DNA from 3 places in the Streptomyces sp. NPDC060205 genome. Region 2 is predicted to be linked to each of the others. Evidence: riboswitches for the same ligand, from Rfam matches in the RefSeq annotation. Region 2 holds a riboswitch; each other region holds the start of a gene.

Region 1 (4,206 bases), on a different contig from region 2:
TACGGACCTGCTGGAGACGGGCGTCGAGGAACTGCTCCGCTACGACGGGCCCGTGGAGCTGGCCACCTGGCGGTTCGCCACCGAACCGCTCAGCGTCGGCGGACAGGACATCGCCGCCGGCGACCCCGTACTCGTCGTGCTCGCGGCGGCCGACCGCGACCCCGACCGCTTCCAGGACCCGGACACGCTGGACCTCTCCCGCCGTGACAACCAACACCTCGGTTACGGCCACGGCATCCACTACTGCCTCGGCGCGCCCCTCGCCCGGCTGGAGGGACAGACCGCGCTGGCCACGCTGCTGACCCGGCTGCCCGACCTGCAACTCGCGGGGGATTCGGCCGATTTGAGGTGGCGCGGCGGGCTCATCATGCGGGGATTGCGCACGCTTCCGGTGGAGTTCACCCCGGTCGCGACATCTTGACGGAAGTGCTGGTGGCCGTAGCACCGGAGGCCACGGAAGGTGAGACTCCGTCAACTCTGTGATCTTCACGTTATCTACGCTGCACCGACTTGTGACAAGAGTTCGAGTGCCGCTACGTTCACCCATCAATGCGGCAGGTCCGCCCGTCGCAGCAGTCACGAGCACGGCTTTTCGCCGTGCCCCGTGCGTATTCCTTGCTGTCACGCGAAAGGCAATCGCATGCTCTCCGGGAACGGCCGTCATCGTCGCCCCCGCCAGGCCCCGGCGCTCCTCGTCGCCGCCGGCGTGGCCGGATCGGCCATCGCGATCCCCCTGCTCGGTGCGAGCGGCGCGAGTGCCGCCAGCGGTACGACCTGGGACGCGGTCGCCGAGTGCGAGAGCGGCGGCTCCTGGAGCGCGGACACGGGCAACGGCCTCTACGGCGGACTCCAGATGAGCCAGGAGACCTGGGAGCAGCACGGCGGCCTCGACTACGCGCAGAGCGCCGACCAGGCCAGCCGCTCGCAGCAGATAGCCGTCGCCGAGAAGATCCTCGCCGCGCAGGGCACGGGCGCCTGGGTGACCTGCGGTCTGGTCGCCGGTCTGACGCAGGACTCCGACTCCGCAGACGTCGACACGGGCCTCGCCGAGGACTCCGCGAGCCCGTCGGCCGACGCGGACGCGGATGCGACAAAGGGGAGCAACGGCGCCAAGTCGGACTCGTCCACGGACAGCGGTTCGAAGTCCGACAACGACTCCGCCTCGGACGCACAGAGAACGGACAGCTCGTCCGCCGACACCAAGGCGAAGGGTGACGACTCGGACAAGTCGTCCCAGAGCGACGACGCTTCGGCCGACGCGGCCGCGGACAGCTCCGGCCGTCACCGGGGCGGCAGCGCCGAGGAGGCCGACATGGCGCCGCGCGCGGACGACTACGCCGGCCGGCACGCCTCGCGCAGCGACAGCACCTCGCGCGTCCTCGCCGACGAGGGCTCGTACGCGGTCCGTTCCGGGGACTCCCTCTCCAGCATCGCCGACTCCCTTGGCATCGACGGCGGATGGGGCGAGCTCTACGCCGCGAACAAGGACAGCATCGGCTCCGACCCGGACTTCATCATCCCCGGTCAGCGCCTCGCGGTCGACGGCTGAGCGATGCCGAGCAAGTAGTGATCAAGGCGCCGAATCGGGCGAAAAGCAGCGGTAGTTCGCGCTGAATGTCCGATTTGGCGAATTGAGACATGGATCTCAACACCCCTGATCGTCTTTGAAATTCGGCGCGGCCCGTGTCTACGGTCGTGACCGCTCGCCATGGGTGAGCCCCGACGGTCGCACGCCGAATCCTGCCAACGGCCGTACGGGAACAGTCGTCGCGTAAAGCGCCGTAGGCAGGAGCGGGGGACCCAGGTAAGTGCCGGACCCGGTCGTCATGGCCGGGCACGGCTTGGGGTTAAGCCGCGTGACAGCAGTGTCACGCGGCCGGGCAACTCACTCGGCCCGAACCCGACAGCTCACCTCGCAGGCGTCGGTGAGGGGATCTACTTCATGCTGCTTTCGAACAAGGGCAAGCACCGTCGCCCGTCCAAGGCTGCCCGCATCGCCACGCTGGCCGGTGTCACCACCGCCGCCGTCGCCGTCCCGCTGATGGGCGCCACGGGAGCCTCCGCCGCCACCGCGTCCGAGTGGGACGCCGTCGCCCAGTGCGAGTCCGGCGGCAACTGGTCGATCAACACCGGCAACGGCTACTACGGCGGACTGCAGTTCTCGTCCTCCACCTGGGCCGCGTACGGCGGCAGCTCCTACGCCTCCACCGCCGACCAGGCGTCCAAGTCCCAGCAGATAGCCGTCGCCGAGAAGGTTCTCGCGAGCCAGGGCAAGGGTGCCTGGCCGAGCTGCGGCGTCGGCCTGTCCGGCGCCTCGACCGGCGGCTCCACCGCCCCGTCGGGCTCCAGCAGCTCCAACCAGAGCACCTCGCAGCCGCAGCAGCAGAACTCGCAGTCCTCCGAGGAGCGCGCCTCGCGTTCGCAGGAGCGTCCGGCGACCAAGAAGACCGTCGAGACTCCGACCGGCAAGAAGGTCAAGAAGGGCGACGGCGAGTACAAGGTCGTCAAGGGCGACACCCTCAGCGAGATCGCCGACAAGAAGAACGTCAAGGGCGGCTGGGCGAAGCTGTACAAGCTCAACGACGACATCGTCGACGACGCCGACTTCATCTTCCCGGGTCAGCAGCTGCACCTCAGCTGACGCGGGCCGCACGCCGGCCGGCCCGCCCCCGGCGGGCCGGCGGTCGCGTCCCCCTTCGGCGGTCCGGACATCACCTCCGGCCGAGGCACTGGCCGCTCGGCCCCGACCGGAGGTCCGGCCCACATCCGAATCGCGACTGAACCACAGCGCCCTCACATCCGTGTCCTTCATAGTGGAGGCCTCGTGAGGGTCACCCCCGTCCCCCACGGGCTCCCCGTTCCGGTGCGTGTTCCCCCGTACGCACCGGGGCGGGGCTTTTTTTGTGCCTGGCTTTCCGCCCGTGTCTTTGTTCCGTTCGGAAACAATTTCCTCTCGGTTCTGTCCAGGAGGCGGTCGAGGGCTGGCCGATCCCCGGCAGCCGGTTAGGCTCATCCCGCGGGGCCACCACGGCCTGCGCGCAACCGGGCCTCCGGCCCGGCACAGCTTGTGTCACATCCCAGAAGGAGATGCTCGTGCCGTCCATCGACGTCGTCGTAGCCCGGGAAATCCTGGACTCCCGAGGCAACCCCACGGTCGAGGTCGAGGTCGGCCTCGACGACGGCAGCACGGGTCGTGCCGCCGTTCCGTCCGGCGCCTCCACCGGTGCCTTCGAAGCAGTCGAGCTCCGCGACGGGGACCCCAACCGCTACCTCGGCAAGGGTGTCGAGAAGGCCGTTCTCGCCGTCATCGAGCAGATCGGCCCGGAGCTCGTCGGCTACGACGCCACCGAGCAGCGCCTCATCGACCAGGCGATGATCGACCTCGACGCCACCGACAACAAGGGCTCGCTCGGCGCGAACGCCATCCTCGGCGTCTCCCTCGCCGTCGCGCACGCCGCCTCCGAGGCCAGCGACCTGCCGCTCTTCCGCTACCTGGGCGGACCGAACGCGCACCTGCTGCCCGTCCCGATGATGAACATCCTCAACGGCGGGTCGCACGCCGACTCGAACGTCGACATCCAGGAGTTCATGATCGCCCCGATCGGCGCGGAGTCCTTCTCCGAGGCCGTGCGCTGGGGCGCCGAGGTCTACCACACCCTCAAGAAGGTCCTGAAGAGCCGCGGCCTGTCCACCGGCCTCGGCGACGAGGGCGGCTTCGCCCCGAACCTCGGCTCCAACCGCGAGGCCCTCGACCTCATCGTCGAAGCCATCAAGGAAGCCGGCTACACCCCCGGCGAGCAGGTCGCCCTCGCGCTGGACGTCGCCGCGTCCGAGTTCTACAAGGACGGCAAGTACGAGTTCGAGGGCAAGTCCCGCTCGGCCGCCGAGATGACCGAGTACTACGAGGAGCTCGTCTCCGCGTACCCGCTGGTCTCCATCGAGGACCCGCTGTACGAGGACGACTGGGCCGGCTGGAACGTCATCACCGAGAAGCTGGGCTCCAAGGTCCAGATCGTCGGCGACGACCTCTTCGTCACCAATCCCGAGCGCCTCGCCCGCGGTATCGAGGAGGGCTCCGCCAACGCCCTGCTGGTCAAGGTCAACCAGATCGGCTCGCTGACCGAGACCCTCGACGCCGTCGAGATGGCCCAGCGCAACGGCTTCAAGTGCATGATGTCCCACCGCTCCGGCGAGACCGAGGACGTC
Region 2 (4,206 bases):
GCGGCCGACGAAGCCGAAATGGGGCCCGGCGTCCCCCGGTGCGACGGAGGCGACCGGCAGGCCGAGGCTGCGGCCGACCGCCTCGGCGATGGCCTTGGTGGTGACGGTCTCCTCGGCGACGGCGTGCAGCCGCGTCCCCGCGGGCGCCTGTTCCATGCCGAGGCGGATGAGGCGGGCCGCGTCGTCGCGGTGCACCGCCGACCAGGCGGCGGTGCCGTCGCCGACGTAACCGGAGACGCCCCTTTCGCGGGCGGCCGCGGTGAGGAAGTTGACGAACCCCCAGTCGCCGTGGCCGTGGACGCTCGGCGCGAACCGCGTGATCACGGTCCGTACGCCCTGGGCCACGTAGTCCAGGGCGAGGTTCTCGCTGCCGCCCCGGTTGGAGTCCGGGCCGACGGCCGGCGAGACGTCGTCCTCGGTGGCGGGCCGCCCTTCGACGAGGCCGGAGAGGGGCGCGGCGACCACGAACGGGCGGCCGGTCCCGGCGAGGGCGTCGCCGAGCGCCCGGACCGAGGCGCGCTCGGATCGGTCGGACTCGGCGGGATCGCCCCAGTCGTGCTTGTTGGCCAGGTGGATGACCGCGTCCGCCTGGTCGGCGCCCCGCCGCAGCGAGCCGAGATCGTCGAGGTCGCCGCGGAGGATGCCGACGCCCTTGGCGGCGAGGGCCTTCTCGGCCCGGTCGGACCGGGCCAGGCCGATGACCTGGTGGCCCGTGGAGACGAGCTCGTCGACCACGGCGGAGCCGATCCAGCCGGTCGCTCCGGTGACGAATGCACGCATGAGCGTGACCTCCTTCGCCCTGAAGAGGGCAGGTGAGTGGACGGATGAAGGACGGATGAGGGGTGGAGACGGGTGTGGGGACAGGTGGGGCCTGCCGGGCACGGCACTGACACCGCGTCAGATTGCTTGTGATGCAGCGCCGTTACCGCGAGACGGGCGGCACGAGGCCGGAGACCCATTTCCGAGTCACCGTGCACCGTAAAGGTAACACATTCGAGACACCGTGCCTCGTATAGAGTTGCGGGATGGTGGATGGAAGCGGCCGCGGACGGCCCCGCAGTGAGAGCGCACGGGCCGCCGTGCTGCACGCCGTCGACGACCTACTGGTGGAGGTGGGGTACGCGGCCCTGACCATGAAGGGCATCGCCGAGCGGGCGGGCGTGGGCCGGCAGACCGTGTACCGCTGGTGGTCGAACAAGGCGGAGGTGCTCTACGAGGCCAGCGTCATCGACGCCCGGCAGGAACTGTCCGTGCCCCGCAGCGGGGATCCCCGCGAGGACCTCAAGGCCTATCTCGACGCACTCGTGGGCTTCCTGGCCCGCTCCGACGCGGGCGCGGCCTACCGTGCCCTCATCGGCGAGGCCCAGCACGACGCGGAGGTCGCCGCGCTGCTCGCGTCCCGCGACATCCTCGGGGAGAGCGCGGCGGAGGTCGTGGAGGCGGTGCGGAAACCGAGCGGCACCGACCTCTCGCCGGAACAGGCGACCGCGCTGCTGATCGGCCCGCCCTTCTTCCACATCCTGTCCGGGCGCAGCGCGGACGGCCTCGACACCGGACAGCTCACGGATCAGTTCCTGCGCGTCCTGAACCGTCCGGGGGCCTGAAACGCCTGTGAACGCCCCCGCCCCCGCCGCTGTTCCCGCCGGCCGTCCGGCCCCGGACATGCCGAAGGCCGGACCCCGGGGATCACAGGGTCCGGCCTTCGGAGCTTCACATCGGTCGACGCCCGCGGGCGTCGGTCCGCGTCAGGCGGCGTCGGAGGGTGTCAGACGGAGACGCCCTTGGCGCGCAGGTAGGCCAGCGGGTCCACGTCCGAGCCGTAGTCCGGGGTGGTGCGGATCTCGAAGTGCAGGTGCGGGCCGGTGACGTTGCCCGTGGCACCCGAGAGGCCGACCTGCTGTCCGCCGGTCACGCTCTGACCGGCCGAGACGGAGAGGGAGGACAGGTGGGCGTACTGGGCGTAGTGGCCGTCGGCGAGCTGGATGACGACCTGGTTGCCGTACGCGCCGCCCCATCCGGCGGAGACGACCGTGCCCGCGCCGACGGACTTGAGCGCGGTGCCGGTGGGCACGACGAAGTCGACACCGGTGTGGTACCCGCTGGACCACATGCTGCCCGACATCTTGTACGAGGTGCCGATGGACGCCCCCGCGACCGGCAGCGTGAAGCCGGTGGCCGTCGAGGTGTCGGCGGCCTTGGACGCCGTGGTCGTCTTCTTGGCCGCGGACTTGTCGGCGGCCTTGGGGGCGGTGGAGCCGGAGCCGGCCGCCGCCTTGCCACCGAGGGCGAGCTTCAGACCCGGGTGGATGAGGGACGGGTCGCCGCCGATGGACGTGCGGTTGTCCGAGTACAGCTTCTTCCAGCCACCGTCGACGTCCTGCGTGTCGGCGATCTTCGACAGGGAGTCGCCCGAGCGCACGGAGTAGGTCCTGGTCGTGACCTTCTTCGTCTCGGCCTGCTTCTCGGCGGCCGGAGCGGCGGCGACGGACTTGCTCGCGACGTTCGCGGCGCTCGCCACGGAGTCCGCGGCGGTCTGCGGAGTCGCGGCGTGCGCTCCGGTGGCGCCGAGCAGCGGAAGGGCGAGAGCTGCGCCCCCGGTGCCGGCCACGGCCATGGAGCGGGAGAAACGCGGGGACTTGGGACGGCGGTGCTTACCCTTCGCGGGCATGACGAATTCCTCTCCGGCGCCTGCGAGGTGAGCTGTCGGGTGCGAGCTGGAGATGCCCGGCCGTGCTTTCGCACGACTTAACCCCAAGCCGTTCCGGAGACCGGAACAGGCGTACTACCTGTGGGTCCCCCGCTCCTGCCACATACGGGTGAGTGTGCGGATTCCGGGCGGCGGCAGGATTGGGCGTCCGTCCGGATTGGAGGTGAACGTAAGCGACATGAAGAGGCGCAAACAAGCTTGAGGGTTTCCTGTGTGCCCCGTTTTCTTGATCCTCGACCGAAATACCAGTCACCCTGTGTGAATGGGGACCGTCCTCGGTTTGTTAAAGCCCTGAAAACAAAGCGGACTTACGTGAGCATGGCGACAGCGGAACGTCACGGATATGACGCTGCTCACCAAGGACCGCCTCAGGAGCCTTCACTCCGGAGCTAGTTGGAATGAAGGCTCCATTACGGACAGATCAGTCAGATGCGACGCAGGCGGATAACTGCCGCATCGAGGTCGCCGCGCAACCCCGTCCGCAGCCCGTGATGCAACAGCACCGCACCACGGTGGACTTCGCCCGTTTCGAGGCATTCGTACGATGCCGACGGGTCGAGGCCCCGCAGCCTCACCGGCAGGGCAGGCTCGCCGTAGTGCTGGGCCTGGAGCCAGGCGAGGACGACGACCTCGCCGTCACGGACGTACTGGACGGCGCTCAGTCCGCCCTGCGGCGCCCGCAGCCGGTGCAGCTCACCGCGCTGCACGACGGGCCTGATCTCCTTGTAGAGCTCCACCCAGGTCCGCGCCTCGGCCAGCTCCTCCTCGGTCCAGCGGGTGAGGTCGCCGCCGACGCCGAGGACCCCGGCCATCGCGCTCACGAACCGGAAGCGCAGCGAGCTGACACGTCCGTTGAGCTGGGTGTTCGGGCTGTCGGTGACCCAGGCGGCCATGGCCCGCGCGGGATGCACCTGACTGAAGCCGTGCTGGATGGCGAGCCGGTCGAGCGGGTCCGTGTTGTCGGAGGTCCACACCTGGTCCGTACGCGCCATGATCCCGAGGTCGATCCGCCCGCCGCCGCCCGAGCAGGACTCGAAGGCGACACCCGGGTGGGCCGCCCGCAGCCGGTCCAACAGCTTGTACAGGGCGTGCACATGGTCCACCCACAGCCGCTGCGGATAGGCCTCGCCGGGCCAGCCCGCGTCCGTGAAGGCGCGGTTGAAGTCCCACTTCACGTAGTCGATCGGCGCGCTGGAGAGCAGTGCGTCGAGCTGTTCCCACAGGTATTCCTGGACGTCCTCGCGTGCGAGGTTGAGCACGAGCTGATTGCGCAGTTCCGTCCGCTTCCGTCCCGGCTGGAACTGCACCCAGTCCGGGTGCGCGCGGTACAGCTCACTGTCCGGGTTGACCATCTCGGGCTCGACCCAGATGCCGAACTGCATCCCGAGCCCGTGCACGTGGTCACCCAGCGGCTTCAGCCCGCCCGGGAAGCGGTCCCGGTTGACCGTCCAGTCGCCGAGGCCGGCCCGGTCGCTGGTGCGCGCCCCGAACCAGCCGTC
Region 3 (4,206 bases), on a different contig from region 2:
CGTCACGGTCTGCTCGTCGGACGACCGCTACGACAACGACGTGCACTACATGGGTGGTTCCGTACTCGCCGTCGACATGCACGCGTGGGCGGCGACCATGCTCGCGTTCGTGGCGCGCCCGCCCGATCCCGCGTACGTGGGCGAGTCCTGGCGCGACCTGTGGGTGGAACGACTGGAGTCGGTCGATCCGTTCCTGCACACCTGGCTCGCCCACCAGACGAGGGACGAGCAGTGGCGGCGCGGCAGCGTCTGCGAGGACTACTCGGCGATCCGGGCGGCCGTGCTGGCGGTCGGCGGCTGGCACGACCCGTACCGGGACACCGTGCTGCGTCTCGTGGAACACCTCCCGCCGGACCGCGTACGGGGCCTGATCGGGCCCTGGTCGCACCAGTACCCCGACCGGGGGCTGCCGCCGGGTCCCGCCATCGGCTTCCTCCAGGAGACGCTGCGCTGGTGGGACCACTGGCTGAAGGACACCGACACCGACACCGGGGCCGACAGCGGCGGCACCGGGGCCGGCGGCTCCGGCTCCGGCTCCGGTCCCGGCTCCGGAGTCATGTCCGAGCCGCTCCTTCGCTCGTACGTCAGCGACTCGCACCCTCCGGCGACGGTGTACCCGGTGCTGCCCGGCCGCTGGGTCGGCGACCCCGCCTGGCCCTCCCCCCTGGTCGCGCACGTCCCGTACACGCTCCAGGGCGCCCCCGTCACGGTGCGCTCCCCGCAGCACACCGGGCTGGACGCGGGCCGCTTCTTCCCCTTCGGCAACGAGGCCGATCTGCCGCCGGACCAGCGGGAGGAGGACGCGCGGTCGGTGTGCTTCGAGTTCGAGGTGCCGGAGGAGATCTGGGTACTGGGCCGTCCGCGCGTGCGCCTGAGGCTCACCTCCGCGGCGAAACGTGGACAAGTAGTGGCCCGTCTGTGCGACGTGGCACCCGACGGCTCCTCGACGCTGGTCACCCGAGGCGCCCTGAACCTGACAGCCCGTCATGGCCGTGACCAGGTGGTTCCCTGGGAACCGGGCTCCACGGAGGATGTGCTCTTCGAACTGAACGGCATCGGCCACGCCTTCCCGCCAGGCCATCGCATCCGGCTCGCGGTGTCCTCCGCGTACTGGCCGTGGATCTGGCCCCAGCCGGGCTCGGAGGCGGGCTTCACCCTCACTCCGTCCGGCAGCGAACTGGAACTACCGCTCCGCGCCCAGGAGTCGGACCCCTCCATCACCTTCGAGGAACCGGAGCAGTCGGCTCCGCTGGGCGTGAACTTCCCCGCCACACTGGACGAGCCGCGCCCCGAACGCCTCGTGGTCCGCGATGTCGCGAAGGGTGAATGGCGCCTGGAAGTGGATCCGCGATACGGCGGCACCCGGGTCTATCCGGACGGTCTCGAATTCACCGAGGACGCACTGGAGACGTACACGATCAATGAGTCCGACCCGTTGTCCGCGCGCACCCGGTCCGACTGGTCCGTGCGACTGCACCGGCCGGAAATGCCGTGGGACGCGAGTGTCGAGACGCACTCCGAAATCACCTGCGACGAGGCGGACTTCATCACCTCGAACGAAGTGATCTGCAGGGACGGCGACGAAGTGGTGTTCCACCGCACCTGGGAGAAAAGGATTCCGCGTACGGCGGGATGAGCCGGGGCGCTTTCACGTGCCTCCAGGACCGCACATGGCGCCCGTATCCGGCGCCCATGTCCGCTCCCACAGAATATTGCGTATCACCCTTTTTATGGACATTGGCCGCCCGCGCCAGTGAATTGAGTCACGCCCGCGCGGAATGATCGTTTTGCCGACTCTGCCGATTTCCCTTTGCGGAAAGCAAGTTGAACTTCACCTTCCGTTTCGATCAAGAGATATTCACCCGACATGGCAGTTCATTGGACTCGCCGCGTGAATGCGGGGCTTGTTCACGGCATGTGCTCTCGCATACGTTCACGTCACTCCGGACGGATCGCCTAATCCTGCCGCCGCCCGGAAATCCCAGTCACCCATTCACTCGCGTACGGCAGGAGCGGGGGACCCAGGTAAGCCGCCGTTCCGGACATCGGGACGGCTAGGGGTCAAGTCGCGCACCCCACGCGGCCGGGCATCTCCAGCCCGAACCCGACAGCTCACCTCGCAGGCGCCGGAGAGGACATTCGCCATGCCCGCACGAGGCAAGCACCGCCGCCCCAGAAACAGCACCCTCACCCGTGGCATCGTCGCCGCCGGGACGGGCGGAGCCGCACTCGCGCTCCCCCTCGTGGGAGCCACCGGCGCCCAGGCCGCCACCCCGAACGCGGTCCCCCAGGTCTCGCTGGTCACCTACAAGGTGGTCCAGGGCGACACCCTGTCCAAGATCGCCAAGGCGCACACCACGGGCGACTGGAAGAAGCTGTACAAGGCCAACCGCGCGGTCATCGGCGACGACCCGGGGGTCATCCGGCCGGGCCTCAAGCTGACCGTGGGCACGAAGAACGGCCAGACCTCGGCGAAGACGGCCACGGCGTCCAAGGCGTCCACGGCGTCCGCCGTCACCCCGGCCTCGGCGAAGACCTACACCGACGACCTCGACGGCTGGATCAGGCAGTCCCTGGACGTCATGGCCCAGCAGGGCATCCCGGGCACCTACGACGGCATCCACCGCAACATCATCCGCGAGTCGTCGGGCAACCCGCAGGCCATGAACAACTGGGACTCCAACGCGGTCGCCGGCACACCCTCGAAGGGGCTCCTGCAGGTCATCGACCCGACCTTCTCGGCCTACCACGTGACCGGTACGTCGCTGGACCCGTTCGACCCGGTCGCCAACATCACGGCGGCGTGCAACTACGCCGCCGCGCGCTACGGCTCGATCGACAACGTCTTCGGCGCCTACTGACCGACGCCCGAGCGGGCCCCCGGACCGGCCTGCCGGCCGACACGGGGGCCCGTCCGGTCGGTACGGCCCGTCCGGTCGGTCCCGTCCGCGCGATCGGTCCGGCCGGTGGAGAACATGCGCTCCAGGACCACCGCGATGCCGTCGTCCTCGTTCGAGAGGGTGATCTCGTCGGCGACGGACTTGAGTTCGGGATGCGCGTTGGCCATCGCCACCCCGCGCGCCGCCCAGTCGAACATCGGGATGTCGTTCGGCATGTCCCCGAAGGCGATGGTCTGCGCCGACGTCAGGCCCAGCCGGCCGGCGGCGAGCGCGAGGCCCGTGGCCTTCGTGATGCCGCATGGCTGGAGTTCGACGGTCCCGGGCCCCGACATCGTCACGGTGGCGAGGGAACCGACCGCTCCACGGGCGGCGGACGCCAACTCGTCGTCGGAGAGCAGGGAATGCCGCAGCAGCACCTTGCTGATGGGCCGGGTCCACAGGTCGTCGCGCCGCAGCACCCGTACCGCCGGCAGCGTCGGGTGGGGCATCTCGTACCCCGGCTCGATGAGCGTGAGTCCGTCGACCCCGTCCTGGTCGACGGCCGCGTACACCTCGCCGACCTCCGCCTCGATCTTGCCGAGAGCGACCTCGGCCAGCTCCCGTTCGAGCGTGACGGACCACACCATGCGGTCCGCGCCGGCGTCGTACAACTGCGCGCCCTGTCCGCACACCGCGAGCCCCTGGCTGCCGAGTTCGTCCAGCAGCGGCCGTACGCGCGGGGCGGGGCGCCCCGTCACCACGAGGTGCCGGGCGCCTGCCCCGACCGCCATCGCCAGCGCCGCGCGCGACCGGTCCGAGAGGGTGTCGTCGCCGCGCAGCAGCGTCCCGTCCAGGTCAGTGGCGATGAGTGAATATGCAATCGGTGGGGCCATGATCAGAGAATACGGATCGAATCCCCCAGCGACTCGACGGGAACCGGACGTCGTCCGGCACCCCGACCGTCCCACGCGTCGTCGCGGGCCCCAGCAGACCCCTGGAGTTCAGGCCGATCCCATGACATATCGGCCACCGGGCCGACCTGATTCACGCCCCCTCCAGACCGCCCGCGTGCGCCCGCGCGCGCTCCCACCGAGCGCGCCCGCGCCCCGGGTTCAGCGGTGCCGTGCCGCCAGATGCCGGACCAGCCGCGGCGAGGCGAACTCCGTCCCGCACACGAACCGCATCACCGGGCCGTACGAGGCCGCGGCCGGCAGCCCCGTGAAGTACAGACCGGGCACGGAGGAGCTGAATCCGGCGCCCAGCCTCGGTGTCCCGCGGCTGACGGCCAGCCGTGTCCGCAGCTCATGGCCGAGGAAGTCCATCGCGG

The links. Region 2 has a riboswitch for cyclic di-AMP ahead of ACFWGJ_RS20615 (peptidoglycan DD-metalloendopeptidase family protein). Riboswitches for the same ligand answer to the same signal wherever they lie in the genome.
Region 1: another riboswitch for cyclic di-AMP. It lies ahead of ACFWGJ_RS25880 (transglycosylase family protein); the one in region 2 lies ahead of ACFWGJ_RS20615 (peptidoglycan DD-metalloendopeptidase family protein).
Region 3: another riboswitch for cyclic di-AMP. It lies ahead of ACFWGJ_RS13625 (transglycosylase SLT domain-containing protein); the one in region 2 lies ahead of ACFWGJ_RS20615 (peptidoglycan DD-metalloendopeptidase family protein).

Annotation. Positions count from the first base shown of each region.
Region 1 covers NZ_JBHWZP010000162.1:1,518-5,723, reverse strand. The annotation lists gene ACFWGJ_RS25890 (cytochrome P450) at 1-421, shown strand, start outside; gene ACFWGJ_RS25885 (transglycosylase family protein) at 641-1,549, shown strand; cyclic di-AMP (ydaO/yuaA leader) riboswitch at 1,768-1,937, shown strand; gene ACFWGJ_RS25880 (transglycosylase family protein) at 1,943-2,641, shown strand; gene eno (phosphopyruvate hydratase) at 3,088-4,206, shown strand, end outside.
Region 2 covers NZ_JBHWZP010000110.1:6,527-10,732, forward strand. The annotation lists gene ACFWGJ_RS20605 (SDR family oxidoreductase) at 1-780, opposite strand, end outside; gene ACFWGJ_RS20610 (TetR/AcrR family transcriptional regulator) at 1,026-1,604, shown strand; gene ACFWGJ_RS20615 (peptidoglycan DD-metalloendopeptidase family protein) at 1,766-2,668, opposite strand; cyclic di-AMP (ydaO/yuaA leader) riboswitch at 2,673-2,848, opposite strand; gene ACFWGJ_RS20620 (alpha-galactosidase) at 3,133-4,206, opposite strand, start outside.
Region 3 covers NZ_JBHWZP010000060.1:13,558-17,763, reverse strand. The annotation lists gene ACFWGJ_RS13630 (CocE/NonD family hydrolase) at 1-1,636, shown strand, start outside; cyclic di-AMP (ydaO/yuaA leader) riboswitch at 1,977-2,141, shown strand; gene ACFWGJ_RS13625 (transglycosylase SLT domain-containing protein) at 2,145-2,861, shown strand; gene ACFWGJ_RS13620 (HAD family hydrolase) at 2,855-3,772, opposite strand; gene ACFWGJ_RS13615 (NAD(P)-binding domain-containing protein) at 3,992-4,206, opposite strand, start outside.